Regions from separate parts of the Pseudoduganella sp. jia 12 genome, predicted to be linked through region 2. Evidence: predicted binding sites of a transcription regulator. Region 2 holds the regulator's gene; the other holds the start of a gene.
The links. The regulator sigma-54, encoded in region 2, starts transcription at its own class of promoters, with help from an activator protein. The targets are predictions, from matches to a motif close to TGGCANGNAANCTGCTTT.

Region 1 (5,796 bases), on a different contig from region 2:
CCAATATCCTGGCGCTGAACGCCGCCGTCGAAGCGGCCCGGGCGGGCGAGCAGGGCCGGGGCTTCGCCGTGGTTGCAAGCGAAGTGCGTGGCCTGGCACAGCGCTCGGCCGTGGCGGCCCAGGAAATCCGCAACTTGATCACGGCTTCCGTCGCGGAAGTGGAAGCGGGCCGCGCGCTGGTCGACCGCGCCGGCGCCACGATGCGCGAAGTGCTGGACAGCGTGGAGCAGGTGGCCGCGGTGGTGCAGCAGATTTCGATGGCCAGCGGCGAACAGCAGCAGGGGATCGAACAGATCGACGAGGCGATCGCGCACATCGACACCACGACCCAGCAGAATGCCGCACTGGTCGAGCAGGCCGCCGCTGCAGCCGAGTCGCTGCGCGAGCAGGCGCGCCAGCTCGATGCATCGGTGTCCGTGTTCAAGCTGCGCGCGGCCTGACCCGGGGGGGCTGCCTGCACGGCGCGATGCGCGGCCCGTGCTGTACAGCCGGGCTTTGCCGCCTGCGATAACGGGCGCTTCCAGTGTCTGAGCCACGTTCCGTGAGCGACCCTGCCTGGCTGCCTGGCTGCCTGGCTGCCCGGGGATCCGGTGCCGGATTTCACGGCCCGCTCCAGCAATGCCGAACACTTCCACTTCGACACCGTGGCCGGCCGCTGCGTGATGTCGACCTTCTCCGGCAGCGCGGCGGTGAAACCGGCCGCGCCTCAATGCCCACGTCATGGCGCGGCAGGTACCGACTCGCGGCGCCGTGGTGTTCTCCTGCTCGCTGCTGCACGAAGCCGACCGGTCACGCGAGCCGGCATTTCGCCTTCCTGCCATTCCTGTACGACGACGCGGCCGTGCCGATCCGCCAGCGCAATGAGCAGACACTGTCTCCAGACGGCGCCTGGCGACCTGCGCGGCCGTTGCATTGCTTATTCCGATTGGCTAAAGTATCGGCAAGAAGTCAACAACAAGCAGTTTCCATCGACAATCACGACCGCCGGCCGGAGTCACCGCGGCGGCGGGTTGCGCCACGGCGCAACGGAAGAGAGGCACATGACAATACATGGACGAGCCGCCGTGGTGACCGGCGCCGCCCGCCGTCTCGGCCGCGCTGCCCGCAAGGGGGCGTGCTGATGCCGGCGCTGGCGACAATCGTGGCGGCCGCGGCCGGCCTGGCCGTACCCGCCATGGCGGGCGGGCTCGCGCTGTTCACGCGGCACGTGGAGCGCAAGGTCGAGGCGGCGCTGCCGCCGCAAGGCATTTTCGTCGACGTGCCCGGCGCCCGCCTGCATGTGCGCGAGCAGGGCCGCGGGCCGGCGCTGCTGATGATCCACGGCCTGGGCGGGCACATGTCGCACTTTACCTACGAGGTGGCGCGGCAACTGGCCCATCACCACCGCGTGGTGACGGTGGACCGGCCCGGTTCCGGCTATTCGATGCGCCCGCCCGGCACGGCGGCGGGGTTGCGCGAACAGGCCGCCGCGCTGGCCGCGCTGATCGACCGGCTGGAACTGGAGCAGCCGCTCCTCGTCGGGCATTCGTACGGCGGCGCCGTGGCGCTGGCGCTGGCGCTCGATCACCCGGAGCGCGTCGCCGGCCTGTCCCTGCTGGCTCCCCTGACGCACCTTCCCGATGAAACGCCGGCCGCATTCCGCGTCCTCGAGTCGCGTTCGCCGCTGATGCGCCGGTTGATGGCGTGGACGGTGGCCACCCCGGGCGCGATCGCGCGCGGCGGCGCCGTCCTGGAACAGGTTTTTGCGCCGGACCCCGTGCCCCATGACTTTGCCACGCGTGGCGGCGGTTTGCTCGGCCTGAGGCCGGGCCAGTTCCTCGCGGCCTCGGAGGATATGGGAGCGCTAGCCGGGCAGTTGCCGGGCTACAGCAGCCAGTACGGTGAATTGCGCATGCCGGTGGCCGTGCTGTTCGGGCGCCAGGACCGCATCCTGTCATGGCGCGAACAGGGCGAGGCGCTGGCCTGCAAGGTGCCGCATGCGGTGCTGGAAGTGGTGGAGGGCGGGCACATGCTGCCCGTGGCGCAACCCGACCTGACGGTGCAGTTCATCCGGAGCGCGGCGGCCCGTTGACGCTTGCGGGATTGTTCACGGAAGGTGCTGGCATTGCTGTCTGCCGGGAATGCCGTGGCGACGATGTTGCGGGCGGAGGAATGGACAGCGTGGACAGCGTGGACTACGGTAAAGCGGGGATGTAAAGCAGGATGCAGACAGGGCGCTGCGCGGTTTACCTGGAAAACGCACGCAGCGCCTTGATCGGGGTAGCCGATGTCGGAAGCAGCCGATTCACGTGTAAATCAACGCAAGTCACTGTAAAAATTTCCGACAGTCGCACCGTGCAAAGCTGCCGGCCGAAGCCGGCAGCCTCGCATTAACGCTGCTTGCGGCGGCGCAGTGCAGCCAGCGTCAGCATGCCGGCGCCCAGCATCAGGTAGGTGCTTGGTTCCGGAACCGGCGACGTCATGCCGTAGAAGTTGCCCGTGCCGACAACGTGGTTTGGCTCGCCCGGGTACGGTTGCGTGAAGCTGGCGGAGAACGCCAGGTCGGAACCGTCGATCTGCGCGTTGGTGTCGAAGTAGGCAGCAGCGACGCCACCCACGACGTCCAGCTGGCCCAGGCCGCTCAGGTTAGGTGGCATCATCGAGTTCGTGGTGCCCAGCAGCGTGGCGCCGTTGTACTCGTGACCGGCCAGGCTCAGCCAGAGCGTGCCCACGCCGGTGTTGCCGGCGTTTACCGTCAGCGGATCGTACGGGTTGATCGTCGACGGGCCGTCGTTAACATAGATGTTGACGAAGCCGCCCGTGTAGTTCGTGGTGGCGCCGGTGCCGCCCGTGGTCGGGGTGTAGCCGCCGAACACGATCGTCAGTTCGCAGCCTGCGCAGAATTGTGCCTGGCCCGTGCCGTTCATGGTCGACACGACGCCGTAGCCGCCCACCGTGCCGTTGGCATCGATGATCTGGTGCATCTGCACGGACGACGAAGCGAAGTCCAGCGCGTACTCAGGATCCCACGTCACGCCGCCCACGGTCTGCGGTGCAGCGACTGCCGCGCCCATCGTTGCCACTGCCATTGCCACGCCGAGTACTGCTTTTTTGATTTGGTTCACTATTAGCTCCAGGTTTGATTAGGTTGCACTTTAGGTGCTCTTTCAGAATAGGCTCTTGTTATTCTTGTTGTGGATATCTATAAGCAAATAGTGTGCCTTACCTCAACCGTTATCGTTAAGCGGTTGATTTTAATCATAATCTTGTTGGCGATGCCATGGTAAGGGGCTGTCGCGCTCGCTCAACTGTAAAATTTTCCGACAGTTGAGTCGCCGTGAAAGTGGCCTAAAAGCACGCATTTGCTGTCTTCTTGTTTTCTTCGTGCATCATCTTTTTCAATATTGAAATAAAAATATCTGGTAAGAAATGGTGGATCGTTTCACAAATTGAAAGAATGCGACATCCGCCCTAGAATGGCCGATCGTTCACTCATGAATAAAATCAGATGAAACCGGAAATCCTCGTGATGGCGGCAAGTCCGTCGGCGTCCGTGATGGCGCAACTGGAACAGCACTTCACTTGCCATCACGTGTGGAAGGCGCCGGCCGGAGAGCGCGCCGCTTTCATCGACGGCGTTGCCGCCACCGTGCGCGGCGTGGCGACGACCGGCATGGCGGGCATCGGCGCGGCGCTGGCCGGGCGACTGCCATTGCTCGAGATCGTGGCCGTCAACGGTATCGGTGTCGACGCGGTGGATTTCGCCGCGCTGCGCCCGCGCGGCATCCGCGTGACGAACACGCCCGGCGTGCTGACGGACGACGTGGCGGACCTGGCGGTGGCGCTGCTGCTGTCGGCATCGCGGCGTATCCCCATGCTGGATACGTACGTGCGCGCCGGCCAATGGCAGGCTGGCGTGCCGGTAAAGCCGGCGCGCGCAGTGCGCGGCAAGGTCGCCGGCATCTATGGATTCGGGCGTATCGGCCAGGCCGTCGCGGCGCGGCTGGCTGCGTTCGGACTGCAGTTGCGCTACTGGCAGCCGAACGCGAAGGCGGGCGTCGACGTGCCGCGCGCCGCATCGCTGCTCGACCTGGCGCACGGCAGCGACTACCTGGTCGTCTGCGCGCCGGGCGGCGCCGCCACGAAGGGAACGGTGGACGCGGCCGTGCTGGAAGCGCTGGGGCCGGACGGCACGCTGGTGAACATTGCGCGCGGTTCGCTGGTCGACGAACCCGCGCTGATCGCCGCGCTGTCCGACGGGCGGCTGGGCGCCGCGGCGCTGGATGTCTTCGCCGACGAACCGTCCGTGCCCGCCGCGCTCACCGCGCTGCCGAACGTGGTGCTTACGCCGCACGTGGGCAGCCTCACCGTGGAAACGCGGCATGCGATGGGCCAGCTGGTGGTCGACAACCTGCTGGCGCATTTCAGCGGCCAGCCGTTGCTGACGCCGGTGGAGTGACGCCCTGGGAACAGGGAATGGACCGGAACGCCGGAACGCCCTGTTTCGAGGAAAGGTAGTCCCAGGTTACTTGTTTCCTTGAAACAGGGGTACGTCCCCTGTTTTCCTCAGTGGCAACTACTGCTTACCCGGATCCTTCAGATCGGTGAACTTGTCGAACTCGATGTTGTACACCTCGTTGCCGACCTTCTTTACTTCACGCACATAGACAGTCTGGACGATGTCGCGCGTGGCGGGATCGATGGCGATCGGGCCGCGCGGGCTGTTCAGCTTCATCGTCTTCAGCACGGCCATCGCCTTGTCGCCGTCGATCTTCCCGTTCAATTTGCGTGACACGTCGTAGATCGCGGCCATGCCGTCGTAGGCGGCCACCGCCATGAAGTTTGGCCGTCCGCCCTTCGGGTTGGCGGCGGCATAGCTCTTCAGGAATGCCTTGTTCTCGGGCGAGTCGTGCGCGGCGGAGTAGTGGAACGTGGTGATCACGCCCAGTGTCGCGTCGCCCATCGCCGGCAGCACGTGGTCGTCGGTCAGGTCGCCGGTGGCGATCACCTTGATGCCGGCCGCGGCGAGCCCGCGTTCCCGGTAGCCCTTCATGAAGGCGATGCTTTGCTCGCCGGCCGGCACGAACACGAAGATCGCGTCCGGCTTCGCATCCTTGATGCGCTGGATGAACGGTGCGAATTCCGGATTGCGCAGCGGTATGCGGATCGATTCAGTCACCTTGCCGCCGGCGCCTTCCAGTGTCTTCCTGAACGCCGCTTCGGCATCGAGGCCGGGGCCATAGTCCGCCACCAGCGTGACCACCTTGTTCAACTTGTTCTTCGCCGCCCAGGTGCCCATCGGCGCCGAGATCTGCGGCAGCGTCATCGAGAAACGTGCGATGTAGTTCGACTTCGTCGTGATCGCCGACGTGGCCGCGTTCATGATGATCATCGGCTTTTTCGCCTGCTGCGCGATGGGCGCCACGGCCAGCGCTTCCGGCGTGAGGCCGAACCCTGCCAGGAAATCGACCTTGTCGCGCACCACCAGCTCCTGCGCCAGGCGTTTCGCGATTTCCGGCGAAGGCCCGGTGGTGTCCTTGAGGATCAGCTGGATCTTCTTGCCGGCCACCGTGTCGCCATGCTGCGCCATATACGCCTTGATACCGCCTTCCATCTGCTTGCCGTAGTCGGCGAAGGGGCCGGAAAACGCGGCGATCACGCCGACCTTGATCGTGTCCTGCGCCTGGGCCGTTGGCAGGGCGAACAGCTGTGCGCCGGCCAGCACGGCGGCAATCGTGTATTGCATGGTTTGTCTCCTTCGTTATGGGCACCGCGCCAATCATCAGGCTCCTTGAGATTCTTGACAAGGCCCGGCAA
Region 2 (5,796 bases):
CAGGAATCGGGCGTACTCACCGGCATCATCAGCGCGCGCCGTTCGCCGCAGGTGACGGCCCGCGCCAGGGACCTGGCGATCGAGTTCGTGCACCAGGGCGGCCATGACAAGCTCACGCCGTTCAAGGCGCTGCTGGAGCAGCTGAACCTTTCCGAGGAACAGGTGGCCTTCATCGGCGACGACGTGGTCGATATCCCGATCCTGTCGCGCGTCGGTTTCGCGGTGGCCGTGCCGAATGCGCGGCCGGAAGTGCTGACGCGGGTGCACCACGTGACGCAGCACCGTGGCGGCCACGGCGCGGTGCGCGAAGTGTGCGAATTCGTGCTGCGGGCGCATGGCAGTTACGACCGCGTCATGGCCCAGTTCCTGGCCTGAACGTGGACCGGGAGGCGGGTGTGGAAATGACAGGGAGACAGGATGCGTAACCAGCGAACGGCACACCGCTACCGGCTGTCGATCGGCATGGTCCTCGCGCTGCTCGGCGCGCTGGGCTCGTTCTGGCTGCTCGAGCTGATGAACCGCGCCGGCGAGGAAATGGAAGCCGGCATCAAGGTCGACGAGCCCGACTACATCGTGGAACGCTTTTCGTTCGTGCGCATGTCGGAAACGGGGCAGCCCAGCTACATCATCTCGGGCGACAAGCTGACGCACCGGCCGTCCGACGATTCGTCCGAGATCGACAAGCCGGTGGTGCGCAGCCTTTCCGGCGACAAGCCGCCGATGGACATTCGCGCCGAGCATGCGCGGGTCGACCAGGACAACACGCGCGTGACGCTGACGAAGAACGTCAACATCCACCGGGCCGCGTCGCCCGCCGCGCGGGACATGCACCTGGCCACCGAGAAGCTGACGATGTACCCGGACGAGGACCGCATGGAAACCGACCTGCCGGTGCGCATGCAGAGTGGCGGCGCCACCGCGACCGGCATTGGCATGAAGGCCAACAATGCCACGCGCCAGGTGCAGCTGGGCCAGGGCACCATCGTGTATCCGCCCCGCCCGCGGCAGTGAAGCAAACAAGAATCGCAGATAGGAATCGAAGATGAAGAGACTCATATTGTCGGCGTTGCTGCTGCTGGGCGCGGCGGGCTATGCCGCCGCCGAGAAGGCAGATTCGTACAAGCCCACCGAGATCAACTATGGCCGCCTCGACGCGGACGACGTGAAGCAGGTCTACACGTTTACCGGCGACGTCACGCTGACGCGCGGCACGCTGCGCATGAAGGCCGACAAGGCGGTGGTCACCTACACGCCGGACGGCTACCAGCTCGCCACGCTGACGGGCGGCGGCAAGAAGGTCGCGTTCCGCCAGAAGCGCGACGGCGAGGGCGACCAGTGGATGGAAGGCGAGGCCGACCGCATCGAATACGACGAAAAGGCCGAACTGGTGAAGATGTATTCGAAGGCCAAGATCCGCCGCCTCGAAGGTTCGAAGCCGAGCGACGAGGTGGAAGGCGAGTTCATTTCCTACGACAGCCGCCGCGAGTTCTTCAGCGTGCGCAATTCCAGCACGGGCACCGACAAGCCGGGCGCCGGCCGCGGCACGATGGTGATCCAGCCGAAGCGCACCGCGCCTCCAGCGTCTTCCGAGGCGCCATCCACCCAACCGCCGGCCGTGCCGGCAGCGGGGAATTAAATGGCGCGGGAGCAGCAAGACTGCAGCAGCACGCTGATCGTGCGCGGGCTGCAAAAGAGCTACGGCAAGCGCCAGGTGGTGCATGACGTGTCGTTGCAGGTGGCATGCGGCGAAGTGGTGGGGCTGCTGGGCCCGAACGGGGCCGGCAAGACCACGTCGTTCTACATGATCGTGGGCCTGGTGGCGTCGGATGCCGGCACTATCGACCTCGACGGTACCGACATCTCCAGCCTGCCGATCCACAAGCGCGCCACCCTCGGCCTGTCGTACCTGCCGCAGGAAGCGTCGGTGTTCCGCAAGCTGACCGTGGAAGAAAACATCCGCGCCGTGCTGGAGCTGCAGAAGGTGGACGGCAAGGCGCTCGGCAAGGCCGAGATCGACGAGCGGCTGAATGCGCTGCTGGCCGACCTGCAGATCGAGAAGCTGCGCGAGAACACGGCGCTGTCGCTGTCCGGTGGCGAACGCCGCCGCGTGGAGATCGCCCGCGCGCTGGCGACCAATCCCCGCTTCGTGCTGCTGGACGAGCCGTTTGCCGGTGTCGACCCGATCGCCGTGATCGAGATCCAGCGCATCGTGCGCTTCCTGAAGGAACGCAGCATCGGCGTGTTGATCACGGATCATAACGTGCGTGAAACGCTGGGCATCTGCGACCGGGCGTATATCATCAATCAGGGCAGCGTGCTGGCCTCCGGCCGGCCCGACGACATCATCGCCGACGAGTCCGTGCGCCGTGTCTATCTTGGTGAACATTTCCGCATGTAAGCACTTGGACCGCGTTGTTCCACCGATAATGAGACATGACCAGCAGCCATGAACCAGCAGCCATGAACCAGCCATGAAACAGTCTTTGCAACTGCGTACTTCCCAGCACCTCGCGTTGACGCCGCAATTGCAGCAGTCGATCCGGCTGCTGCAATTGTCCACGCTGGAGCTGCACCAGGAACTGGAACAGCTGCTGACCGATAACCCGCTGCTCGAGCGGCTCGACGATCCGCTCGACCGTTCCGTGCGCCTGCTGGGCGATGGGGCGATCAACACCACGCAGGCGCCCGGAGAGGCGCCTCCCGAAGGCGGTCCGCCGCAGGATGCGCCGGCGGCGCCGGAGCCCGAGCCGTTCGAAGGTGGCGAGGGCGAAGGCCTCGACCCTGGCGCCGGCGATACCGACTGGAGCAGTGCGGGCAGCGGCAAGGGACCGGACGATGACGACGGCCGCCCGCAGCTCGAGGCCAGCCACCGCAGCCTGCGCGAACACCTGATGGAGCAGATGCGCGTGACGGTGCTGGAGCCGCGCGACCGGGCCCTGGTGGAGCTGATCATCGATGCGCTCGACGATAACGGTTATCTCGAAGAGAGCCTGGAAGACATCCATGCACGCATGCCGGAAGAGCTGGAGATCGAGTTCGACGAATTGCGCACCGCGCTGAAGCTGCTGCAGAGCTTCGACCCGGCGGGCATCGGTGCGCGCAACGCTTCCGAATGCCTGGCGCTGCAGATCCGGCGCATGCCTGGCGTGCCGATGGTCACGCGGCGGATGGCGCTGTGCATCGTTGAAAAGCACTTGCAGTGGTTCGCGCAGCGCGACTTCAACAAGCTGAAGAAGGCACTCGATTGCGACGACGAAGACTTGCGCGAGGCACAAGCCGTCATTCGGCAATGCAATCCGCATCCGGGCGCCGCCTTCGCGGCCGACGTGTCAGACTATGTCGTACCGGATGTCGTGGTCAGGAAAGGCCGCAGCGGCTGGGTGGTCACGCTGAACAACGACGTGATGCCACGCCTGCGCGTAAACGCGCTGTATGCCAGCCTGCTCAAGCAGGGCAAGGGCGAAACGCAGATGAATGCCCAGCTGCAGGAAGCAAAGTGGCTGATCAAGAATATGCGCCAGCGCTTCGACACGATTCTCCGCGTGGCCCAGGCCATCGTCGAGCGGCAGAAGAACTTTTTCTCGCATGGCGCTGTGGCAATGAGGCCCCTTGTGTTGCGTGAAATAGCTGATACACTGGGTCTGCACGAGAGTACTATCTCTCGGGTAACAACTCAAAAATATATGCTCACCCCGCACGGCATGTTTGAGTTGAAGTATTTTTTTGGCAGCCACGTCGCAACCGAAGCTGGTGGGGAAGCTTCCTCGACTGCGATCCGGGCGCTGATCGTGCAATTCACAGGAGCCGAAGACCCGAAGAACCCTTTATCCGACAGTAAGATTGCGGACATGCTGGGTGAACAAGGCATGGTGATTGCGCGACGCACTGTTGCCAAATATCGCGAAGCATTGAAAATTCCCCCAGTCAGCCTCCGCAAGTCCTTGTAAGCAATCTGTAGTGTATGGGTTCCTCTGCGCCGCCGCATTTCGATGGCGGAAGCTGCACGAACCTGGATTGATCTTCTTTAGGAGTGTGTGTATGAATCTGACCATCAGTGGACACCATATCGACGTAACCCCTGCCATTCGCGAGTATGTGCAGAGCAAGCTGGAACGCGTTAGACGGCATTTCGATCAGCTGATCGATGTAAGTGTGATCCTGAGTGTAGATAATCTCACCGAGAAAGAAAAAAGGCAGAAGGCGGAAATCAACCTGCGCATGTCGGGCAAGACCGTGTTTGTCGAAAGCGTCGCGCAGGACCTGTATGCGGCCATCGACTCGCTGATCGACAAGCTGGATCGCCAGGTCATGAAGCACAAGGATAAAGTGCAGAACCATAATCATGAAACCATCAAGCACCTGAGCGAGATCGAGATTCCCGCGTCACCCGCATAACGCCGGATGCAGGTCGCAGCCCTTTGGCTGCAGCAACAGAAGGGCGCGCAATGCGCCCTTTGTTACGTCCGCACCCCACCGTATTCCCGCAGTTCACTGCAGTTCGCCGCAGTTCACCTTCAGTTCACCTTCAGTTCACCTTTTACGCCACATCATCCGCATCCATGGCTAGAATGAGGCCAATAACGACAACGATGCGAGACACCATGACCGACCACGTCCATACCAAGGTGCGCAATGGCACCGGCTTCATCACGCTCGACCGGCCCAGGGCATTGAATTCATTGTCGCTCGACATGATCCGCGCGATTACCGGCACGCTGCTGGCCTGGCGCGACGACGGCGACATCGCCGCCGTCGTCGTCCGCAGCACCACCGAGAAGGCGCTGTGCGCCGGTGGCGACATCCGCTTCTTCCATGCCGCCGGCACAGCGACGCCGCAGGGCGGCAGTGCGCAGATCGAGGATTTCTTCACCGAGGAATACGCGCTGAACTACCTCGTGCATTGCTTTACCAAGCCCTACGTGGCCTTGATGGATGGCGTGGTGATGGGCGGCGGCATGGGCATTGCCCAGGGCGGTCCGCACAGCAGCGTGCGCGTGGTGACCGACCGCACACGGCTGGCGATGCCCGAGGTGAACATCGGCCTGTTCCCCGACGTGGGTGGCAGTTATTTCCTGTCCCACGCGCCAGGCAGGCTGGGCGTGTACCTGGCACTGACGGCGCTGACGATCGGTGCGGCCGACGCGATGTATTGCGGGCTGGCCGACCACTACGTGCCCGCGGCCGAATTGCCGCAACTGGCCGACCTGGTCGGCTCCACGGCCGGAGCGGGGCTGCGCGAGGCGGTGGGAATGTTCGGCCGCTCGCTGCGCCATGAAGCGGGGCCTTCCGAACTGCAGGCGCACCGCGCGCTGATCGACGACCATTTCACCCAGCGCTCGGTCGCCGACATCGTGGCCTCCCTGCGCCGCGACGATCATCCGTTCGCGCAGAAAACGCTGGCCGCGATGGAGCGCCGTTCGCCGCTGATGATGTGCGTGACGTTCGAGATGATGCGGCGCGGTGCCACGATGGGCGTTGCCGATTGCCTGCGGATGGAGCGCAACCTGGTGCGCCGGACCTTCGAGCATGGCGAGGTGATCGAGGGCGTGCGCGCGCTGGCGATCGACAAGGACAATGCGCCACGCTGGAATCCGCCAACGCTCGATGGCGTGACGGACGACATGGTGGCGCGCTTCTTCGAACCCGCATGGCCCGCCTGGGCCCATCCGCTGCGCCACCTGTGAGGCCACCATGGACCGCCGTGCTTTCCTGACTTTCTCCGCTGCCGCCCTGGCATTGCCGGCCCGGGCCGACGATACGGCGGTCGCCGACATCGTGCCGCTGGTGGACCACCAC

Region 1: a site for sigma-54 is predicted at 3,185-3,202, ahead of ACY65G_RS11830 (PEP-CTERM sorting domain-containing protein). Genes of this name have one in related genera too.

Annotation. Positions count from the first base shown of each region.
Region 1 covers NZ_JBUXKP010000004.1:574,004-579,799, reverse strand. Annotated here, with positions in the region: gene ACY65G_RS11840 (methyl-accepting chemotaxis protein) at 1-440, shown strand, start outside; gene ACY65G_RS11845 (methyl-accepting chemotaxis protein) at 1-18, shown strand, start outside; gene ACY65G_RS11835 (alpha/beta fold hydrolase) at 1,121-2,071, shown strand; gene ACY65G_RS11830 (PEP-CTERM sorting domain-containing protein) at 2,370-3,104, opposite strand; gene ACY65G_RS11825 (2-hydroxyacid dehydrogenase) at 3,488-4,438, shown strand; gene ACY65G_RS11820 (ABC transporter substrate-binding protein) at 4,556-5,725, opposite strand.
Region 2 covers NZ_JBUXKP010000007.1:253,507-259,302, reverse strand. Annotated here, with positions in the region: gene ACY65G_RS17515 (KdsC family phosphatase) at 1-375, shown strand, start outside; gene lptC (LPS export ABC transporter periplasmic protein LptC) at 418-1,011, shown strand; gene lptA (lipopolysaccharide transport periplasmic protein LptA) at 1,043-1,636, shown strand; gene lptB (LPS export ABC transporter ATP-binding protein) at 1,637-2,398, shown strand; gene ACY65G_RS17495 (RNA polymerase factor sigma-54) at 2,472-3,947, shown strand; gene hpf (ribosome hibernation-promoting factor, HPF/YfiA family) at 4,039-4,395, shown strand; gene ACY65G_RS17485 (enoyl-CoA hydratase/isomerase family protein) at 4,602-5,684, shown strand; gene ACY65G_RS17480 (amidohydrolase family protein) at 5,692-5,796, shown strand, end outside.